2 regions of the Fretibacterium fastidiosum genome follow, and region 1 is predicted to be linked to the other one. Evidence: predicted binding sites of a transcription regulator. Region 1 holds the regulator's gene; the other holds the start of a gene.
The links. The regulator HrcA, encoded in region 1, represses chaperone genes, less so after heat shock. The targets are predictions, from matches to a motif close to TTAGCACTCNNTNNNANNGAGTGCTAA.
Positions count from the first base shown of each region.

Region 2: a site for HrcA is predicted at 5,451-5,477, ahead of groES (co-chaperone GroES). Genes of this name have one in related genera too.

Region 1 is NZ_OZ209244.1:262,211-273,325, reverse strand. It holds gene ACK28C_RS01165 (LptA/OstA family protein) at 1-159, shown strand, start outside; gene lptB (LPS export ABC transporter ATP-binding protein) at 156-968, shown strand; gene dprA (DNA-processing protein DprA) at 1,076-2,167, opposite strand; gene hrcA (heat-inducible transcriptional repressor HrcA) at 2,451-3,515, shown strand; gene ACK28C_RS01145 (nucleotide exchange factor GrpE) at 3,547-4,254, shown strand; gene dnaK (molecular chaperone DnaK) at 4,362-6,200, shown strand; gene dnaJ (molecular chaperone DnaJ) at 6,355-7,476, shown strand; gene ACK28C_RS01130 (DnaJ C-terminal domain-containing protein) at 7,693-8,607, shown strand; gene ACK28C_RS01125 (GlmL-related ornithine degradation protein) at 8,795-10,213, opposite strand; gene oraE (D-ornithine 4,5-aminomutase subunit OraE) at 10,210-11,115, opposite strand, start outside.
Region 2 is NZ_OZ209244.1:2,023,734-2,034,848, forward strand. It holds gene ACK28C_RS09095 (YgeY family selenium metabolism-linked hydrolase) at 1-404, shown strand, start outside; gene thrC (threonine synthase) at 417-1,658, shown strand; gene ACK28C_RS09105 (pyridoxal-phosphate dependent enzyme) at 1,819-3,294, shown strand; gene groL (chaperonin GroEL) at 3,441-5,075, opposite strand; gene groES (co-chaperone GroES) at 5,131-5,424, opposite strand; gene ACK28C_RS09120 (carboxymuconolactone decarboxylase family protein) at 5,627-5,965, opposite strand; gene tsaD (tRNA (adenosine(37)-N6)-threonylcarbamoyltransferase complex transferase subunit TsaD) at 6,104-7,129, opposite strand; gene ACK28C_RS09130 (hypothetical protein) at 7,126-7,677, opposite strand; gene murJ (murein biosynthesis integral membrane protein MurJ) at 7,717-9,261, opposite strand; gene ACK28C_RS09140 (DNA-3-methyladenine glycosylase) at 9,324-9,980, opposite strand; gene coaD (pantetheine-phosphate adenylyltransferase) at 9,977-10,498, opposite strand; gene ACK28C_RS09150 (RsmD family RNA methyltransferase) at 10,517-11,044, opposite strand; gene trmB (tRNA (guanosine(46)-N7)-methyltransferase TrmB) at 11,041-11,115, opposite strand, start outside.

The DNA of each region.
Region 1 (11,115 bases):
GTGCAGGGAGGGCGCACCCTGAGGTCCGACTCCATCGTCTACTTTCCGGACCAGAACCGCGTGGAGGCCCTGGGCGGCATCACCCGGAACGAGTCGGGCACGGTGAGCGCGGACCGTGCGGAGATCACCATCGACCTCAAGCGGGAGCGCAGAAAGTGAATCTCGACAAGGCGGGGAAGGAGCGGGGCGGCGCAGCGGAGGAGCTGACCGCCACGGGGATTCGCAAGGGATACGGCGGCCGGCTCGTGGTCTCGGACGTCAGCGTCCGGGTGCGCCCCGGCGAGGTGGTTGGGCTTCTCGGCCCCAACGGCGCGGGCAAGACCACGTCCTTCTACATGATCGTCGGGCTGGTCCGCCCCGACGCGGGGCACGTCTTTATCGGAAAGCGCGACGTGACCGGCCTGCCGGTCTACGCCAGGGCGCGTGCCGGCATCGGCTACCTGCCCCAGGAGCCTTCGGTGTTTCGTAGCCTCACGGTGCGGGAGAACATCGACCTGGTGTGGGAGGAGACGCGGCAGTCCAGGGCGGGGACGGATGGGCTTCTGGAGCGGTTCGGCATCGCGCACATCGCGGACACGAAGGGCTACGCCCTGTCGGGGGGGGAGCGGAGGCGCGTGGAGATCGCCAGGGCCCTGACGCTCTCGCCGCGCTTCATCCTGCTGGACGAGCCCTTCAGCGGCATCGACCCCATCGCCGTGAACGACATCCAGGGGATGATCCATCGTCTGAAGGAGGGCGGCTACGGCGTCCTCATCACGGACCACAACGTGCGCGAGACCCTCTCCATCACGGACCGGACCTACCTGATCCACGAGGGAAAGATCTTCCTCGAGGGGACGCCGTCCGAGGTGGCGGAGAACCCCATGGCCCGCAAGTTCTACCTCGGCGATCACTTCGATTGGCAGGCCGCGCCGAACCCTGAACCGAAACGGGGGCCCGACGCGAAGCCCAGGCGCCGCAAAAGATAAGAGGGGTCCCGGTCGCTTTGCCGGGGCCCCTTGCCTCTCGCCGTTGGCGATGGTTTTGCACTCGAAATGCGCCCTGCGGAGTTTCTCGATGGTGCCGTCCGGTCAGGTCAGACGCCGGCAGAGAACCGCCCCGGCCCGCTGACGACGGCCAGCCCGCTGGCGGAGAGGGTCATCATGCAGGTCTGGAGCGTCACGAGGTCCAGACCGCTCTCGGCCAGGAGCTCGTCCATCGTTCGGCCGCCCTGGCGTTGCAACAGGGCCAGCACGACCTTCTCGTCCGTGGAGAGGGGCGGCTGCGGCCTGGCGGCGGGCTCGTCCAGGTCCAACACCAGCTGCCCGTAGCGCCCCGTCGCGCAGTGGATGAACTCGTCCACGTCCACCAGGGGCTCGGCGCCGTCGCGCAGGAGACGGTTGGTTCCCCGGCACACGCCCTCCGTGATGCGCCCCGGCACGCACCAGACCTCGCGCCCCAGGTCCAGCGCCAGGCGGGCGCTGATCATCGCGCCGCCGTCCTCCGGCGACTCCACGACCACCGTGCGACCCGTCATCCCCACGATGAGGCGGTTGCGCTCCGGGAAGTGCCAGGCCGCGCCGTCCGTCCCCATGGGGTACTCGGAGACCAGCGCCCCCGTCTCCGCGATCTGCGCGAAGAGCTCCCTGTGCTCCATCGGGTAGACCCGGTCGATGCCCGTGCCCAGCACCGCGACCGTGACGCCGCCCTCGGCCAGACACCCTCTGTGACCCGCAGCGTCGATGCCGCGGGCGCCGCCGCTCACCACCATGAGCCCCCCTCTGGCCAGAGCGCGGCCAAGGGCCTCCGCCACGGTCTTACCATAGGCGCTGCACCGCCGCGTCCCCACGACGGCGGCGGAGGGCAGCGCGACGTCCAGCTTCCCCTTGACGTAGAGCCCGATGGGCGGCTGGCTCAGGTCCTGAAGCCGCGCCGGACAATCCGGGTCGTCCACGGTCAGAAAGCGCGCGCCGAACCGCGCCGCGCGTTCCTCTTCCCGTTCGGGCCAGTCCCCCTCTCGCAGGAGGCGCGACAGGTTCTTCCGGACGGACGGCGTCAGGTTGAGCGCATCCCACAACTCCTCCCGCTTCAGGTCCTCCGGGGCATAATTCTCGCACAGCTTCCGGAACGCCGGGAGCGGCGCGTGCGCGGCGTTCATCAGGAGCGCCGCCTTCAGTGTCGAGTCCATGGTTCGCATGACCTCCTCCCAGTGACCGCTCCATTATACTGGAATGGGGCAGGGCCCCTTGCAGGGGGACCAGGAGCACTGAGCATTTCTTTTAGCGTGAACCGGTATGTGGCGAGGCTCAACGTTACAGCAGCGCGCATCAGGCGTGCAAAATCCGTAATTTACAGGGTCTGACTTGTATTGACATTTAGAGGTCCAGTTGCTAATCTTATCCATGTTATCGACCTGTTGGCACTCACCGATCAAGAGTGCTAATCAAGGGGACGAAACGGAGGCGATGCCGATGACGGAGAGGCAGCTCAGCATTATCCTGGCGGTGGTGTACGAGTACATCAAGACGGGGGAGCCCGCCGGATCGCGCACCATCACGAAGAAGTACATCAAGGGGTTGAGCCCTGCCACGATTCGCAACGAGATGGCCGACCTCGAGGAGATGGGGTATTTCTATCAGCCCCACACGTCCTCCGGACGGCTGCCCACGGCCAAAGCCTATCGCGTCTACGTGGATTCCGTCACCGCCAGGGCCCGCAGCCGTTCTTCCCGCGGGGCCGAGGCCTGGCGGCGGGAGCTCATGGGCCGGCGGAGCGGCATCGAAGACCTCCTGAACTACGTCACGAACCTTCTCTCGCGCCTCACGAACTGCGTTGCGGTGGCAGCGGTCTCCGGGCTGGACAGCATGGAGATCTGGCACATCGACCTGATGCCGCTGGGAGGGAAGAACGTCCTGGCCTTGATCGTGCTGAAGGGCGGGCTGGTGCACCACACGGAGTTCACGCTTCCCTGCGAGGTGGAGCCGGGGCTCCTGGAGGAGCTCAGCCGCCGGATCAACACCATCGCCTGCGAGCACTCCTGGAGCGAGGTCCACGACGTGCTGTATCAGTACGTGCTGGGGGGGCTTGAGGAGGCCGAGACGGCCTGCCGAGCGGCCATCAGCGACGTGGACCGGTTTCTGACGGAACAGAACTACCGCTTCTTCAGCAGCGGCGCGAAGCACATCCTGAGCCTGCCCCACTTTCAGGCGCTGTCGCGGCTGCAAGCCGTGCTGACGCTCCTGGAGCAGGAGAAGCCGCTGGCGAGCATGGTGGAACAGTGCCGCCAGGCCTCGGACCTGCGGGTATCCCTCGGCGACGAGAACGAGACGGACGGGATGCAGGAGAGCGCCATGATCCTGATCCCGGCGCGGGCCTGTCAGCAGAAGGCGGTCCTGGGCCTGATCGGCCCGCTGCGGATGGACTACGAACGCTCCATCAGCGTTTTGGAGGCCGTCGCGGACGCGCTGGACGACGAGGCGGGAGAGCCTGGAAGGCTGCGGAAAGAAGAGGCACTGAATGCACAGGAAAAAAAATAAGCGCGCGGGACGTAAGGGCCTGCCGACGAGAATGAGCCGGAACGCCGGGGACGACCGGACGGCCGAGCGGGAGATGAGTGCTATGACGGAGGAACGATTGAAGGAGGACTACCTGATACCCGAAGCGGAGGACGCCCTGGGGGATTCCGAGGCGGAGGCCATGAGCCGGCCCGTTAAGGAGTACTCCATCGGCGAGGACGGCGTCCTCATTGAGGAGACGCCGGAGCCCGAAGAGAAGGCGAAAGGGAAGGAAAAAGAGGAAGGCGCGGCCCACCCGCCGGCGAAGGAGCCGGACGAGGGCGCGGAAGAGCGCGTCGCGGAGCTGGAGCGGCAGCTGGCGGTGGCCAGGGCGGACTTCTACAACTATCGTCAGCGCGCGATGCGCGAGCGCCAGGACCTGCGCCGGCGCGCGATGGAGGACCTGATCGTTTCCCTCCTGCCCGTGCTGGACAACCTGGACCGGGCGCTCTCCGTCCCTGAGGACGGCAGCGCGAAGGACATCCTGGCGGGGGTGAAGATGGTGAGCCGCCAGTTCCTGTCCGTCCTGGACGAGATGGGCGTCAGCGCCATCCCCGCGAAGGGCGAGCGCTTTGACCCGGCGCTCCACGAGGCGATCGGGGCCGTCCCCGTGGAGGACGCGGAGGAGGACGGCGCGGTCGTCGATGAGCAGCTCCGGGGGTATCGGACGAAGGATCGGGTCCTGCGGCCCGCGCGGGTCCTGGTGGGCAAGGCGGAATAGGACCGCCGGAGGAACGGCCGTTTTTTCAATGGGTTCAAGGGGATCGCGGTTATCGGGGTTCCTTATCTTTAGAGACGATACAAGTTTGCATACAGGAGGAAAACGTTATGTCGAAAGTGGTTGGAATTGACCTTGGAACGACGAACAGCTGCATTGCGGTTCAGGAGGGGGATCAGACGACGATCATCCCCAACAACGAAGGGGCGCGGACGACGCCCTCCGTGGTGGCCTTCACGAAGGACGGCGAGCGCCTGGTGGGGCAGCTGGCCAAGCGACAGGCCATCGTGAACGCGGACCGCACCATCATGTCGATCAAGCGCGAGATGGGGCACGACTACCACGTGGAGATCGACGGAAAGAAGTACACGCCGCAGGAGATTTCCGCGATGATCCTTCAGAAGCTGAAGAGGGACGCCGAGGACTACCTGGGGGAGAAGGTGACTCAGGCCGTCATCACGGTGCCGGCCTACTTCACGGACGCGCAGCGCCAGGCGACGAAGGACGCGGGGACCATCGCGGGCCTCGAGGTGCTCCGCATCATCAACGAGCCCACGGCGGCCTGCCTGGCCTACGGCGAGAACCGCAAGGAGGAGCACAAGATACTGGTGTTCGACCTGGGCGGCGGCACCTTCGACGTCTCCATCCTGGACGTCGGCGAGGGGGTGTTCGAGGTGCTGGCCACGGCGGGGGATAACCGCCTTGGCGGAGACGACTGGGACAACCGCATCGTGGACTGGATGGTGAGCGAGTTCAAGAAGACGGAGGGCGTCGACCTGAAGAACGACAGCATGGCCATGCAGCGCCTGCGCGAGGCGGCCGAGAAGGCGAAGATCGAGCTCTCCAACATGACGGAGACCACGATCTCCCTGCCGTTCATCACGGCCACCCAGGCGGGCCCCAAGCACATGGAGATGAAGCTGACCCGCGCGAAGTTCGAGGAGATGACGGCGGACCTCCTGGACCGCACGGCCGTCCCCACGCAGCGCGCCCTCAGCGACTCCGGCCTCGACCCGTCGAAGGTCGACAAGGTCCTCCTGGTGGGCGGCTCCACCCGTATGCCCATGGTGCAGAAGAAGATCGTGGAGATCATGGGCAAGGAGCCCACGAAGGGCATCAACCCCGACGAGTGCGTCGCGGCCGGCGCGGCCATCCAGGGTTCCATCCTGACGGGGGACCACAAGGACATCGTCCTGGTGGACGTGACGCCCCTGTCCCTGGGGCTGGAGACGCTGGGCGGCGTCTTCACGAAGGTCATCGAGCGCAACACGGCCATCCCCGTCTCCAAGAGCCAGGTCTTCACGACGGCGGCCAACAATCAGGCCCAGGTGGAGATCATGGTGCTTCAGGGCGAGCGCTCCATGGCGGCGGACAACGTGAAGCTGGGCCAGTTCGTGCTGGACGGCATCCCCCCTGCACCCAGGGGCATCCCTCAGATCGAGGTCACGTTCAACATTGACGTCAACGGCATCCTGAACGTCTCCGCGAAGGACAAGGGGACCGGTAAGTCCCAGAAGATCACGATCCAGTCCTCCAACCTGTCCAAGGATGAGATCGAGCGCATGAAGAACGACGCCGAGACCCACGCGGACGAGGACGCGAAGAAGCGCAGCGCCGCCGAGGTTCGCAACGAGGCGGACTCCGCGGTCTTCGGGGCGGAAAAGCTCATCAACGACTACGGCGACAAGATGACCGCCGAGGAAAAGGGCAAGCTGAACTCCCAGATCGACGACCTGAAGCAGGCGATCGATAAGAAGGACGAGGCGGCCATGAGGCGCGCCAAGGAGGCCCTGGAGGGGACGGTGCAGGCGTTCTCCACGCGCCTCTACCAGGCCGCGGGCGCCGGCGCGGAGGGTGCGGCGGCCGAGAACGATGCGGGCGGCGCTGGTGCAGGGGGCGGCGACGGCGAGACGGTGGACGCCGAGTTCAGCGACAAGGGCAACGCTTAGCCCGAAGGCTGCGGGGACGTCGCTCCGAGCGCGAAGCGGATAGCGCACACTGAATAGGCTATAATCTTTGAGGGACGGCGGACGGCAGAAGCCCCGCCGCCCCTTTTAAATTCTTTTGGGGGACGTTTTCCCCGGCAGTGGGGTGTCTGTTCAAGTGGAAGATTTGTACCGGATCCTCGAAGTCCCCAGGGACGCGACTCAGGCGGACATAAAGAAGGCCTACCGTCAGCTCGTGCGGAAGTACCATCCGGACACGCACCCTGGCGACAGGGAGGCGGAGGAGAAGTTCAAGAAGATCAACGCGGCCTACTCCGTGCTGGGCGACGAGGAGAAGCGGGCGCGCTACGACCAGTTCGGCACCGCCGACGGCTCCGGCCCCTTCGGCGGCATGAACGGCATGGACTTTGGCGACCTCTTCGGGGACCTCTTCTCCCAGGTGTTCGGCGGCGGCATGGGGCGGCGCGCCAGCGACCCGGAGGCCCCGCGCCGGGGCGGCGACCTGGAGATGGTGCTGCGCGTCACGCTGCTTGAGGCGGCGCAGGGCGTGGCGAGGGAGGTCGAGGTCCCCCGCTGGGAGCGGTGCGAGACGTGCAGCGGCACGGGGGCGAAGCCCGGCACGAAGCCCGAACCCTGCCCGGTCTGCGGGGGCCGAGGGCAGGTGCAGCAGGTGCAGCGCTCGATTTTCGGAGAGTTCATGACCATCGCCGCCTGCCCCAACTGCGGCGGCGCGGGCAAGGTCATCCGGGACAAGTGTGCCGACTGCGGCGGCCACGGACAGGTGCGGAAGAAGCGCAAGCTGGAGGTCAAGATTCCGGCCGGAGTGGAGCGGGGCACACGCCTTCGCATCCCCGGTGCGGGGGATGCCGGCACGAAGGGGGGGGCGGCGGGGGACCTCTATCTGGTCGTGGACGTCGCGCCTAGCGAGCGGTTCGAGCGCGACGGCGCAGACCTGCACGCGCGCCTCGTCCTGACCTACCCCCAGGCCGTGCTGGGCGCGGAGGCGGAGATCGAGACCCTGACCGACGGGCCGGAGAAGATCGCCGTCCCGCCGGGCACGGCCCACGGCCAGGTGCTGAAGGTGCGGGGCAAGGGGATGCCGCGGCTGAACCGACCCAAGTCGCGGGGCGACCTCTACGCCCACGTGTTCATCGACGTCCCCGCGAAGCTCACCGACCGCCAGAGGGAGCTCATCACGCAGCTGGCGGATGAGATGAAGGCCCCCGTCGGCACGGGGGAGCCGGGCTTCTTCGAGAAGGTCAAAAAGCTCTTCAACTGATCCGCAGGCCGATCGCGGCAGTTCGGTGCGGCGAACGGAGGGACGGGTTCACCCGCTCCCCCGTTCGCCCTTTTCGTCGCTTCCGGCGCGGCCGCGGGCCGGGCCCCTTCTTCGCTCAGACCGCCCGACGTCCGTAGTTTTCGTGATTTACGGCGCCGAAGCGCGATGCTATACTCTCTCGGTAAGGTTAATATTGGTCAAAGGGGCTGATGGGCTATGGCCGTTCAGTATAAAGACTATTACGAGATCCTGGGTGTGCCTCGCAGCGCGTCTGTGGACGAGATCCGCAAGGCGTACCGGAAGCTGGCGAAGAAGTACCACCCGGACGTCTCGAAGGAAAAGGACGCCGAGCAGCGCTACAAGGAGGTCAACGAGGCCTACGAGGTGCTGAAGGACCCGGACAAGCGGCAGAAGTACGACACGCTGGGCATGAACTGGCAGGCGGGGCAGGACTTCACGCCGCCTCCGGGCTGGCAGGGCGGCGGCGCGGGCGGCGGGTTCCGCGTGGATTTCGGCGGCGACGCCGGCGGCTTCAGTGACTTCTTCAAGACGCTCTTCGGCGGCGGCCTCTCGGACCTCTTCGGCGGAGCCGGGGGAGGGAACTTCAGCTCCGCCGGGGGCTATTCGCCGGTCCGGCGCGACAGCGAGGTGGACCTGGAGCTCCCGCTGGAGGAGGTCGTCCGCGGCGGCACGCACACGATGGTGATGACCGCGCCGGGGGGCGAGCGCCGCGAGCTCAACGTGCGCCTGCCGAAGGGCGTCACGGAGGGGGCGCAAATCCGCCTTCCGGGCAAGGCTGCGGGGGGCGGGGACGTCTACGTGAACCTGCACCTTGCGCCGCACCCCGTCTTCAGCGTCAGCGGCTGCGACTTGACGCGCGAGGTGAAGGTGGCGCCGTGGCGGGCCGTCCTTGGGGGCGACGTGCAGGTGGAGACCCTCACGGGCTCCGTCACGATGAAGATGCCGCCCGGCATTCAGGACGGGCAGCGCCTGCGCCTGCGGGGCAAGGGGTTGCCGAAGCGCGGCAGCGGCAATGGCGACCTCTACGTGAGGGTGCGCATTGAAATCCCCCGCCACATCACGGACCGCCAGCGCGAGTTGTGGCAGGAGCTCGAGAGGAGCGGCGAGTAACCGCGGTCGGGCCGCAGGGGAGGCGCAGGACGCCGGAGTGGGGCCGAGCCCGTCGGGGTTCGGCCCCACTCCGTACTTTGCGAAGGGTTGCGTCGAAGGCCGTGGGGGCGGAGGCCTGGTGTCCCAGGCAGCGCGGGCCCGCCACGCGGAACGGGGACGTTTCCCGCGCGTCCCTGGCGTGCGCCCCCTACGCCCGATCCTCCACCTCCAGGCTCTTCAAGAGGAGCCTGCGCGCTGCCGTCGGGTGGCGCCGGTGCAGGGCGCCGAGGGAGGCCATGATGTAGTCCCCGTCCAGCAGGATCTTTGCGTCCTTTGGCGGAAAGAGCTTGCGCCGTCCGCCCGCACAGAGCGCGTGCGCCAGGATGTCCCGCCCGCCCGGCAGGCGCGTCAGGGCGCCGCCCGTGCCGATGACGGTGCGCACCAGGGAGAGGTCCTTCCCCTTCGCCAGGGTGGTCCTGCCCGTCGGGCCGTAGAGGTCGATGAACTGCCCCGCGTGTCGGTCGAGCGCCACGTCGCAGGCCTTCTGGGTCAGGCGCTCGACGAACTCGACCTCCTCCGGAGTCGTCGGAATCTTCGAGGCGTGCTCCAGGAAATAGGCGGCCTGCGGGATGAGGCGCGCGGCCTCCTCCTCGCTGAACTTCTCGACGAGGTGTACGCGGTTCACGAACACGCCGAGGTCGCCCTCGACGGTGCGCTTCGCGAAGGGCTCCGCCTCCATCATCACGTCCGCGACGGCGGGGCTGTCCTCGCAGACGGAGTGGACGTCCGTCGTCGCTCCGCCGACGTCGATGACGATGAGGGGTCCCAGAATCTCCTGCGCCATGATGGCGCACTGCATGACGGCTCCGGGCGTCGGCAGGATCGCGCCGTTGACCCTCTCGCGGATGCGCGCCATGCCGGGGGAGTGGGTGATGTGCTCCTCAAAGACCTGGTGGATGAGGGTGCGCGTGGGCTCGATGTTGAGCTGGTCCAGCTTTGGGTAGACGTTCTCGGTGAAGTAGACCCGGACGCCCGCCTCCTCCGCCATGAGCGCGATCTCGTCGCGGTTCTCGACGTTCCCCGCGTAGATGAAGGGGATCGACGGGACGGTGCGGGACAGCGCCTCGAAGTTCGCCAGGGCCGTGTCCCGCTCGCCGTAGTCCGTGCCGCCCGCGACGAGGATGATGTTTGGGTTGATCTCCCGGACCTTCGCCAGGTCCGTTCGGCGCAGCCGTCCGGCCGTCACCGCCTTGATGACGCCGCCGGACCCCAGGGCCGCCTCCCGCGCCGCGCGCACGGTCATGTCGTACACCAGGCCGTGGACGGTCATGCGAAGCCCTCCCGCCGCGGAGCTCGTGGCCAGCATATCGCGCCACTCGAGGTCCGCGCAGCCAAGCCGTTCCTTGAGGTCCGTCAGCGCCAGATCCAGTCCGACGCCCACGTCCCCCTCCTCGACGGTGGTGCGGGCCTGACCCTGTCCGATAAAGACGGGGTCGGAGCCCTCCACGCCGTCGAACGCATTGATCACCGTCGTCGTGCTGCCGATCTCGGCCACCAGGACGTCGATGGATTTCCTTTGGGACATGACGGCCTCCTTTACGATCTCGTCGGGCTGCTTCCTTCTCACTTTTCTGCGTCCTTTTGCCTGCATCGTTTGACGAGGAAGCTGGCGACGTCAATGCCCTTCGAGCCGCGGCCGAAGCCGGCGTCCAGCCCCGCGGCCACGGCCATCTCGTCCGTGACCTGCGTGCCGCCACCCGCCAGGATCAGACGGTCGCGCACCCCCCGCTCCACGCAGATCTGGTTCAGGCGCCGCATGTTCTGGATGTGGATGTCGTCGTGCGAGATGATGGTGGACTGCAGGATCGCGTCCGACCTCGTCTCGATGGCCGCGTCCACAAGCTTCTCCACGGGACACGACGTGCCCAGGTAGTGGTACTTGACCCCGAAGCCCTCGATCCCCCCGTGCTTGATGTCCAGGATCTCCTTCAACCCCACCGAGTGCTCGTCCTCGCCCACCGTCGCCGCCACCACCGTGATGGGACGCTCGTGGATGTAGTCCCGAATCTCCTTCGCGCTCAAAACCTCAGGAAGCTTCGGGATGACCAGCTCGTCGGTGTCGATGTCGAACCCCACGACGCCCTTCAGCTCGATCAGCGCACCCTCGCACGGGTGCATCGCCTGCTTGTGGATCGCCACGCAGTCGGTGAGGCCCATCTTCTCCCCGATCTTCAGCGCCGCAAACTCCGCCGTGCGCACGTCCGTCGGCAGCAGGAGCGTCACCACCACCACCCCGTCCGCCATCCACTCCACCTCGGGGCGGATGAGGTTCGGGTGCTCGTAGTACTTCCGCTTCTCCGCAATCCGCGCGTTCACGTTGTCAAACTCGTCCAGCTCGTCCACCCAGACGATCTTCGACGGGTCCTCGAACGTGTCCCCACCGATGGCGTCCGAGGGGCGCTCGAACTGCGGCGGGACGTGGTTGTTCCCGTAGTGCACGGAGACCGGCGCGAAGTAGTCCGGCTCCCG
Region 2 (11,115 bases), 1.1 Mb from region 1:
ATAAAGAGGTCCTTCAACAGATTCAGGACATCGTCGACGCCGAGGTGAAGGCGAACCCGAAGATTCAGGCCCGGCTCAGCCTCGCCAAGGGAGTCGATACGTGCTACACCGGAAGGAAAATTGAGGCCGAGCGTTACGCCCCAGCCTGGCTCTACCCTGAGGACAACTGGTTTGTGAAGGCTGCGCTGGAGGGACTCCGCTCCGTCGGACTTGACCCCCAGCTCTCCCATTACGCCTTCTGCACCAACGGAAGCTACTACGCCGGCAAGGCGGGCATTCCGACCGTTGGCTTTGGAGGTTCCCTTGAGTCCCTCGCCCACGTGATCGACGAGTACATCGAGATCGATCAGCTCTGTAAGGCCTGCCGGGGATATCAGGGCATCGTCCGTTCCGTCCTGAAATAGCGGGCGACGGCCATGGCGGACTGCCTTTTGCGATGTGCCCTCTGCGGAAGGGAATTCAATCCGGAAAGTCGCGTCAAGACCTGCCCCGACTGCGGCATCGACGGGACGATGCACGTCCTCTACGACTATGACGAGGCGAAGAAGCGGATGGGGCGCAAGGAGCTTGCCGCCTCTTTCGACTTCAGCCTGTGGCGTTATTCTGCCCTTCTTCCTGTGAAGGAAGGCGCGCGAAGGCCGTCGCTCCATGTGGGGTGGACGCCCATCTACAGCGTTTCCGGAATCGCACGGGAGTACGGGGTGCGGGAGGTCCTGGTAAAGGACGACGGGAGGAACCCTACCGCCTCGCTCAAGGACCGGGCCAGCTGCATCGCCGTGACCCTGGCCCTGCAGGAAGGGCAGGAAACGGTCGCCTGCGCTTCCACGGGGAACGCAGCGAGCTCCCTCGCCGGGTTCGCCGCGAACGTGGGACTGCGGAGCGTCATCTTTGTTCCAGAAGCTGCCCCCGCGGCGAAGGTGACGCAACTTCTGGTCTTTGGGGCCAACGTCTTCCTGGTTGGAGGCGACTACGCGGCGACGGTCCGACTCGCCATCAAGGCGATCGAGCGCTGGGGATGGTACGACCGGAACTGCGCCATCAATCCCTTCCTCGTGGAGGGGAAGAAGACCTGCGCCATGGAGATCGCGGAGCAGTGCGGGTGGGACGTGCCGGACAAGGTCTTCGTCTCCGTCGGGGATGGCTGCATCATCAGCTCCACCTACAAGGGATTCTACGACCTTCATCGAGTGGGGCTTATCGACCGGGTCCCACAGGTCATTGGAGTGCAGGCCGAGGGGGCGAGTCCGATCCATCGAGCCGTCCAGAGCGGGGCCAGGACGGTCGTTTTCGGCCCCTCTCGCACCGTTGCGGACAGCATTGACGTTGGTGCCCCCCACAACTGGGCCAAGGCGCTCAACGCCGTTCGTTCGAGCCATGGGGATACGGTGGCCGTGAGCGATGGAGAGATTCTGGCCGCACTCGCGGAGCTCCCCCGCAGGAGCGGGGTCTTCGCAGAGCCTGCCGCTGCGGCGGCGTATGCGGGCTTCGTCAAAATGGCCCGCGAGGGGCGCCTGCAGGCCTCTGACAGGATCGCTGTAATCGTCTCTGGAAACGGCTTGAAGGACGTGGTCGCGGCCCAGGAAGCCGTCTCTCCCGCAAGAAAGATCGCGCCCGACATGGCGGCGTTGGAAAACGCCCTGGGGCTTGAAAAAGCCTGATCGAATCGAGTGGACTGTCCCTGCAGGGGAGAGCGATCACCCGCGCGGGGAGTCCATGAAGCGTTGGGCCTTGTCGTCCCGCGCGAAGCCGCGTCTCTCCCTATGGGGTGGAGCGCGGGGCACAACCCCATGTTAAGGTTAAACTAAGGAGAGGGTGTTCTTGTACAGACAGATCGATCTCGACGTCAACGAAAAGAACCTCGAAAAGTGCGTGAGACAGGCGAAGGAGCGCTACATTCGCATTCCTACGTTTCGGCAGATGAAGGACCCGGCGAAGGACACGCCGGAGGCGGTCAAGGAGGGGCTCAAAAAGACGGGCCTGTGGGACGTCAATCCCCTGAACCTCTTCCGCATCACCTGGAAGAACGCCCCCCAAAGCGCAGGAGGCCTCTATGGGGCGGTGAACTTCGTGGAGTTCCCGCGGGAGCTAACGGGCGTGAAGGCGCGCATCTTCGCGCTGGTGGGGAAGTGGTTCCCTACGGGCGCCCACAAGGTGGGCGCGAGCTTCGGCTGCCTTGTCCCGCGCCTCGTGACGGGACAGTTCGACCCCACCCGGGATTGGGCCGTGTGGCCCTCGACGGGCAACTACTGCCGCGGCGGAGCCTACAACGCCCAACTTCTCGGCTGCCGTTCCATCGCCATCCTCCCCGAAGGGATGAGCCGTGAGCGCTTCGAATGGCTGAAGACCGTCGCAGGTGAGATCATCGCCACTCCTGGGACCGAGAGCAACGTCAAGGAAATTTACGACAGGGTCAACGAGCTTCGGGCAGCACGCGACGACGTCTGCATCTTCAACCAGTTCGAGGAGTTTGGAAACTACCTGTGGCACTACGAGGTCACGGGGTCGGCCCTCGAAGAGCTGGCAAAATCCCTGAAAAGGCCTGGCGATCGCGTCGCGGCCGCAGTCTACACGACCGGCTCTGCCGGAACCATCGCGAGCGGAGATCGCCTGAAGGAGCTCTGGCCGGATGTGAAGATCGTCGCGGGCGAAGCGCTTCAGTGTCCTACCCTGCTTCGCAACGGCTGGGGAGCGCACCGGATCGAGGGCATTGGCGACAAACACATTCCCTGGATACACAACGTCCGGAACACGGACATGATCACCGCCATTGACGACAACGACTGCATGGAGCTTCTTCGCCTCTTCAATGAGCCCGCCGGACGCGAGTACCTGAAGTCGGTCGGGGTTCCCCAGGCGGCGGTCGATCGGTTGAGCCTCTGCGGAATCTCAGGCATTGCGAACCTTTTGAGCTCCATCAAAGCGGCAAAATACTACGAGATGAATGAGCACGACATGGTCTTCACGATCTTGACGGACTCCGTCGATATGTACGGCTCGCGTCTGGAGGAGCTGGCGGCGAAGGAAGGCGAATACAACGGAGTGAAGGCTGCGGTGGACTTCGCCAGCCGTCTCGTCGGACAGAAGGCGGACAACGCCCTCGAGTTGACCTATCCAGAACGGCTTCGGGTCCACAACCTGAAGTATTACACCTGGATCGAGCAGCAGGGCAAGACGAGCGAGGAGCTCTCCGCCCAGTGGTACGACGCCGACAACTACTGGGGCGAGGTCCGCAGTCAAGCGCCGAGGATCGACGAGCTCATCGAGGAGTTCAACGCGGCGACAGGACTGAAATAGGCAAACGACCCTGATCGATGCCTCTGGCTCTGAGGACCCCGTGCCGGCCACCTTCATGAATGACAAATGAATGACAAGAAAGAAGAAAGGGGACTGACCTCGTGGTCAGCCCCCTTGCGTTGTCTATCGAACCGGACCGTCCGGCTTTAGTACATGTCGCCCATGCCGCCCATCCCACCGGGCATGGCGGGCGCAGCGTCCTTCTTCTCCGGCTTGTCGGCGACGATGCCCTCCGTCGTCAGGACCATCGCGGCGATGGAGCCCGCGTTCTGCAGCGCGGAGCGGGTGACCTTCACGGGGTCGATGATGCCCGCAGCGACCATGTCCACATACTCACCGGTGCTGGCGTTCAGGCCGTTGCCGGGCTTCAGGTTGCGGACCTTCTCCACGATGACGTCGCCCTGGTAGCCGGCGTTCTCGGCGATGAGGAACAGCGGGGCCTTCAGCGCGTCCAGCACGATGCGCGCGCCCGTCCGGACGTCGCCCGCGAGCTTCTCGACGAAGGGCTCGAGAGCTGTGGCGCAGTTCAGGGCCGCCACGCCGCCGCCGGCGACGATGCCCTCCTCCACGGCCGCCCTCGTGGCGTTCAGGGCGTCCTCGATGCGGTGCTTCAGCTCCTTCTGCTCCGTCTCCGTGGCGGAGCCGACCTGGATCACCGCCACGCCGCCGACCAGCTTGGCCAGGCGCTCGTGCAGCTTCTCCTTGTCGTAGTCGGAGGTGGAGTCCTCGATCTCCTTCTTGATCTGCGCGGCGCGCTTGCGGATCTCCTCCTTGTCGCCGGCACCCTGGGTGATGGTCGTGTCCTCCTTCGTGATGCGGACCTTCTTGGCCTTGCCCAGCATGCTGAGCTCCGTGTTCTCGAACTTCAGGCCCAGCTCCTCGCTGACGACCTGGCCGCCCGTGACGATGGCGATGTCCGCCAGCATGGCCTTGCGGCGATCGCCGAAGCCGGGGGCCTTCACGGCCGCCACCTGCATGACGCCGCGCAGCTTGTTGACCACCAGCGTCGCCAGGGCCTCGCCCTCAACGTCCTCAGCGACGATGAGCAGGGGCTTGCCCGTCTGCACGACCTTCTCCAGCACGGGGAGCAGGTCCTTGATGTTGCTGATCTTGCCGTCGTGGATCAGGATGTAGGCGTCGTCGAAGCTCGTCTCCATGCGCTCGCTGTCCGTCACCATGTAGGGGCTGATGTAGCCCTTGTCGAACTGCAGGCCCTCCACCATCTCGAGCGTCGTGCCCACCGTCTGGCTGTCCTCGATGGTGATGACGCCGTCCTGGCCCACCTTGTTCATGGCCTCGGAGATCAGAGAGCCCACCGCGTTGTCGCTGGCGGAGATGGAGGCGACCTGCGCGATCTTCTCCTTCTCCTTCACGGGGATGGACTGCTTCTTCAGCTCCTCCACCACGAAGTCGATGGCCTTCTCGATGCCCTGACGCATCTGCATCCCGTTGGCGCCCGCTGCGACGTTCTTCATGCCCTCCCGGATGATGGCGCGGGAGAAGATCGTGGCGGTGGTGGTGCCGTCGCCGGCGACGTCGTTGGTCTTGGAGGCGACCTCCTTCAGAAGCTGGGCCCCTGCGTTCTCGAAGGGGTCCTCGAGCTCGATCTCCTTCGCGATGGTGACGCCGTCGTTCGTGATCGTGGGGGAGCCGAACTTCTTCTCGAGGACGACGTTGCGCCCCTTGGGCCCAAGCGTCACTCCAACCGTATCCGCAACTTTATCGATGCCACGAAGCATCGCGCGGCGAGCGTCCTCGCCGAAGGAAAGAATCTTAGCCATAGTATGTATCCTCCTCTAAATCCGTCTCAAATGTTCCTTGAAGGTCCCGCGTGGACTACTTCTTGTCCACGATGGCCAGGACGTCGCGCTCGCTGAAGATCACGTAGTCCTCGCCGTCCAGCTTGACCTCGGTGCCCGCGTACTTGCTGAAGATGATGCGGTCGCCCACCTTGACCTCGATGGGAAGCTTCTGGCCGTTGTCCAGCACCTTCCCCGTGCCCACCGCGATGACCTCGCCCTCCGTGGGCTTCTCCTTCGCCGTGTCGGGAAGGACGATGCCGCCCTTCGTCTTCTCCTCGCGGGAGAGCACCTTCACAACGATCCTGTCTCCAAGTGGTTTGAGATTCATCTAAAATTCCCTCCTGATCTTTTGTATCAGCACTCAATAACTAAGAGTGCTAATTGCTCAACACGAAGAATATTAGTCCCTGTTCTCTGAAAGTACATCGTCAGATTTACGTACTGTTTTGACGTGGAACGGCGGGGCGTGTGGAGTCATGTAAAGAGGGGACGCCCAAAGCGTCCCCTCGAGCCTTCGATGCTTGTGGCTTCTACTTTTTGCTGAGCTGGTCGAAGGCCTCCAGGGCGATGGCCGAGTGGGCTGCGCTGGGGCCGCCGCCCATGGTGATGGTCACTTCAAGGGCCTCCACGACCTCCTCGCGCGTGGCGCCCGCGCTGAGGGCTCCCTGAGCGTGGGCCGTGATGCAGGGGATGCATCGGGCCTGCACGCCCAGCGCCAGCGCGATCAACTCCTTCGTCTTGGCGTCCAGCGCGCGCTCCTTGTGCGCGACCTCGTTCAGGGAACGAAATGCCCCGACGACCTCCGGCGCTGCCTGGGCCAGCTTTCCCATGAGCTCCTTGCCGTCGCGCGCCTGCTGTTTGAAATCCATGGCGATGCCTCCTTCAAAGATAATGCTTCCGATGGTGTTGAAACCAGAGAGGACTTCTCTCCTGCCGTTTATTCTATCGTGGGCGGTCGCCCTTCACCTGAGCGTTTACCCGTATCCCGCGTCGCGACGGCCGAAGGCTCACCCCCCGATTTCGAGCGACGGATTGGGGGACAGGTCCTCCGGGCTGCGCAGGCCGCGGTCCCAGCCGCTTTTGCCCGCCATGGCGATCATGACGGCGTTGTCCGTGCAGCGGCTGACCCTGGGCAGCCACGCGCGCCAGCGCCGCGCCTCGATGCCCTCCGTCAGCGCGCGCCGCAGGGCGCTGTTGGCCGCCACGCCCCCCGACGCCGTCACGCTTCGGATGCCCGTCATACGCACGGCGAGCGCCACCTTGGCGATGAGCGCCCTCGTCACGGCGCTCTGGAAGGACGCGCAGAGGTCGGCCAGCGGCAGCCGGCCCCCCTCCGTCCCAAGGGCTTCAAGGCGCCGGACCTGCCACAGGAGCGCCGTCTTGAGTCCGCTGAAGCTGAATTCCACATGCTTCGTGTGCTGCAGGGGGACGGGGAAGGCGAAGGCGTCCGGGTTTCCGTCCTGCGCCAGGCGGTCGATCTCCGGCCCGCCGGGGTAGGGGAGCCCCAGGATGCGCGCGGCCTTGTCGTAGGCCTCGCCTGCCGCGTCGTCCCGCGTCTGGCCGAGGAGCTCGTAGCTGCCCAGGGCGTCCACCCGCACGATCTCCGTGTGCCCGCCCGAGACGATGAGCGACAGGAACGGGGGCTTCAGGTCCTCCGAGTCCACCATCGGGGCGAACAGGTGCCCCTCCAGGTGGTTGACCCCCAAGACCGGAACGTCCCAGGCCTGGGAGAGCGCCCGGGCTGCCTGTACCCCAACGATGAGGGAGCCCATGAGGCCCGGACCGCAGGTGACGGCGATGAGGTTCAGGTCCCGCCCGCTCACGCCTCCCTCCCGCAGCGCCGCCTCCACCAGAGGCAGGAGGTTCTCCAGGTGCTTTCGCGCCGCGAACTCCGGAACCACGCCGCCGAATCGCGCGTGGTCCCGAATCTGACTCGACAGGAGCTCCGCGAGGATTCGCCGTTCGCCCTGCAGGAGTGCCACCCCCGTGTCGTCGCAGCTGGTCTCGATGCCGAGCGTCAGGAAGTCGCTCATCGGGCCGGCGCCTCCAGGTCCGCGCTGTCCGGACCGAGCGCGAGGTGCACCCTGCGCCCCCCCTTCAGCGAGGGGACGCGAACGAGGAGCGTCCCCTCCGTGCCGGAGGGAAGCTCCCCGACGACTCGTATGCTGGCGTTGCCCAGCAGGTCCTCGGACGTCACGCGGTAGCCGTCGACCGTCAGGGCCGTGGGGTCGAAGTTCCAGTTTTTCTCCGCGCGGTAGCGAAGGGCCAGCACGTCGTGTCCCCGCATCCTCTCGGCGGCCTCCTTCCTGGAGGCGTAGTAGTTGCTCAGCGCGGCGACCACCCAGTCCTCCGCGCTGCCGTCGCGGTCCAGCAGCCGCATCAGCGAGCGCGGCAGCCACGTGACGTCGACGCGCGCCCGCGCGTTGAGCACGAGCTCATCCATAAACTGGGCGTCCACCCAAAGGCGGACCGTCCGCGCACCGATGACCTTCCTCCACGGAGAGGAGGGAGCCGCATCCGCGGAGAGCGCCGTCAGGACCGTTGCACACAGGAGAAGGACTCCCGCAAACTTTCTCATCATGACCTCAACCTTTCAAAGTCTTTGTTACTTTATCTCTCTTTATCCCTCTTTATCCCTGTCCCTCTTGCCGCGTCGTGAGAACGCATCGAGGATCAGCCCCCACTCGCCGCAGCGAAGGGCCCAGGTTGCGCCCCCGTAGGCCGCCATGCCGACGACGATGACGCCCAGGTGCCAGGCCGCGCGCAGGGTGAGCGCCGCCTCGGGACGGTAGGGCAGGGCGAGGCGCCAGGCCGTCGTGGCCAGGGCGAGCGCTGCGAGGGCAGCGGCGGTTTTGGCGAGCCACGTCCGGCTCAGGACGTTCAGGGAGCGCCCCAGCTTTCCCCGCACGTAGCGCAGTCCCAGCAGGCCCGACAGGGTGAAGGCGATGCTGGGGGCCAGGGCCAGTCCGTCGTACCCCATGGGGAGCATCAGCGCCGCGGAAAGGAGCGCCGTTGCGGCGACGCTGAAGAGCGTGGTCTTGAAGGCCGCCCGCGGCATGGAGAGCGCGTAGAGGGCGCGCATCACCACGGTGGAGCAGGCCATGCCGGGCAGCCCCAGCATGGAGAGTGCGAGACAGGACGAGGTGGCGCGCCAGGCCCAGTCGTTGAACTCCCCACGGACGAAGACGAGGTGGACGAAGGGCCCTGAGATGAGCATCAGGCCCAGCGACGCGGGCAGCACGATGAAGAGGGCGAAGCACAGCGCCTGGCGCAGTGTCTCCGCGAAGTCCTCCGGCCCTTTGGCCCGGGCGAGTTGGGGCAGCACGGCTTGGGAGATGGCGATGACGAAGAGCCCGAGGGGCAGCTGCAGGATGCGGTTGGCGTAGTTCAGCACGGAGATGCTGCCCTCCTGAAGGAATGAGCCGAGCATCCGGCTGACGACGGGGTTGACCTGGTTCAACGACAGCCCGGCCGCGTAGGGCAGGAAGAGCGCCATGATGCGGCGCAGGTCCGGGTCGTGCAGGTCGGGCCGCGCGGGATAGATCGGGGCGCGCATCCTGAAGGCCCAGAACCATTGGGTGAGGAAGTGCATGGCCCCGCCGCACAGCACGGAGAGCGCCAGCCCATGAACGCCCCAGCGGGCGGCGAAGGGCGGGGCGGTGAGGATGAAAGCCAGGTTGCTGAAGGCGGGGGCCAGGGCCGGGACGAAGAAGGACCCCAGGCTGTTCAGTGCGCCCATGGTGAGGGCGGCCAGCGAGATCAGGATGAGGAAGGGGAACATCCAGCGCGTCAGGCTGGAGGCGAGGGCCGCCGCTGCGGGGTCGAAGCCGGGGGCCATGACGCGGGTCAGGAGCGGTGCGCACAGGATGCCCGCCAGCGCGGCGGCGGAGCTGGCGAACAGCAGCACCGTCATCGTTCCGCGGGCCAGTGCCAGGGCGTGCGACCGGCCCTCCTGCAGCGCGCGGGAGAACACGGGCACGAAGGCGGCGGAGAGCGCCCCCTCCGCCAGGAGCTGACGGGCCAGGTTCGCCAGCGTGTAGGCCACGTTGAAGGCGTCCAGACCGCGGGACGCGCCGAAGAACGCCGCCACCACCACCTCCCGCACCAGCCCCAGGATGCGGCTCAGGAACGTCCCCGCCATCATCATCATCGCGTGTTTCACCATACCGGATGCATTCTGCCGCTCCACCGCAAGTCCCCCGATCGATCTCAAGTAATGCCGTGTCGTTAGGACGTTGTGTCCCCGAACCCTTCTCCGCGGGGCGCCGCCTTCAAGAACCTCCGCGTCGAGAGGAACGGGCTGTCCTTCACGGCGAAGCGGTAGGGCAGGGCGGCGTCCTCGCCGGCGTAGTCCACGTTGATGCGCGGCGTCGCGACGACCTCCGCGTCCTGAATGGGGTCCCCTCGCAGGATTCGGAGCGTCTCCCCGCGGAGGTCCGCCCCGTTCTGCTCCCGCGTGACGGCGAGCGCCATGCAGAGCTTTCCGGGGCCGCTACAGAACTTTCGCTCGTCCTCCGTGCCGCGGCGCGCGCACATGAGGGGCTTCCCCTCGAGGGGGGCCAGCGCGCGGACCAGCACCGCCTCGGCCCGGCCCGCGGGCGCGCAGGTGACGTTGAAGCAGCAGTACATGCCGTAGATCAGGTAGACGTAGGCCAGGCCCCCCGGACGGAACATCACCTCGGTGCGGTGCCCCGGACGGGGTCCCTCCAGCTTGAAGGAATGACATGCCGCGTCCGTCCTCCCGGCGTAGGCCTCCGTCTCGACGATGACGCCGGAGGCCGTGCCCTCCGGCGCGCTGCGGGCCAGCACGCACCCCAGGAGGCCCCGCGCGACGGCGACGGCCCCCTGTTGGTAGAAGGCCGGGGTGAGGAGCCGGGACCTCACCGGTCCTCCTGGGGCCTGTGAGGCATGGGCAGCGGGGGGAAGCGTTCACGCAGGCGGCGGAACACGCCGGGGGGCACCATGTCGTGGACCGTCCCCCCGAAGCGGAAGATGTCGCGGATGCCGCTGCTGGAGACGAAGGAGTATCGCGGGTCCGTGACGATGAAGAAGGTCTCGATCTCCGGGGCCAGCTGACGGTTCATCAGCGCCATCTGAAACTCGTACTCGAAGTCCGACATGGCCCGCAGCCCCCGGATGATGACGCGCGACTGCACCTGGCGCATGTAGTCGACGAGCAGGCCGGAGAAGTGCTCCACCCTGACGTTCGGAAGGTAGCTCAGGGCCTCGCGAGCCATGGCGCACCGGTCCTCCACGCTGAAGGTGGAGTTCTTCTGCGCGTTCACGAGGATGCTCACCCGCACCTCGTCGAAGATGGCGGAGGCCCGCTCCGCGATGTAGATGTGTCCGTTGGTGATGGGGTCGAAGGAGCCGGGGTAGACGGCGCGAACGCTCCTCTGCATGGTGATTCGCCTCCTGGGTTAAACGAGGTTGGGCGCGGGCGCCTGGTCCGTTCGCGCCTCCGCGGCCCTCAGAAACGACAGGCGGCTCTCGCCGTAGTCCCGTCGGGAGGCGAGCTCCCACGCGGGCGTCAGCGTCAGCTCCTCCCGGACGGAGTGTTCCGCGACGAGGACCCCCCCTTGGGCCAGAAGCCCCTCTAGCCCCCGAACGCCCAGGAGGGACGCCCCCCAGCCCTCGTGGTAGGGCGGGTCGGCGAAGATGACGTCAAACTGGAGGCCCCGCTTTCCGAGCCAGGCGATGGCGCGGCGCAGCTCCAGGGACAGCACCACGGCGCGGCGTCGGGCGTCCGTAGGCAGCGCGCGCTCAATGGCCTGAGCCCGCTCTCGGAGGGACTCGACCCACGTCACGCTGGCGCCCCGCTCCAGGGCCGTCAGGCCGACCCGCCCCGTCCCGGCGAAGAGGTCCAGAAATCTCCCGCCGTCCACGTCCCCCAGGATGCTGAAGAGGGCCAGCAGCACGCGGCCTGCCGTGGGGCGGACCGCTTTCATCCTTCCGGTTCCTCCGGCGCGTCGATGCGGGTCGCGACGTCGGCGAGGGCTCCCTTCACGGCGGGGGTCAG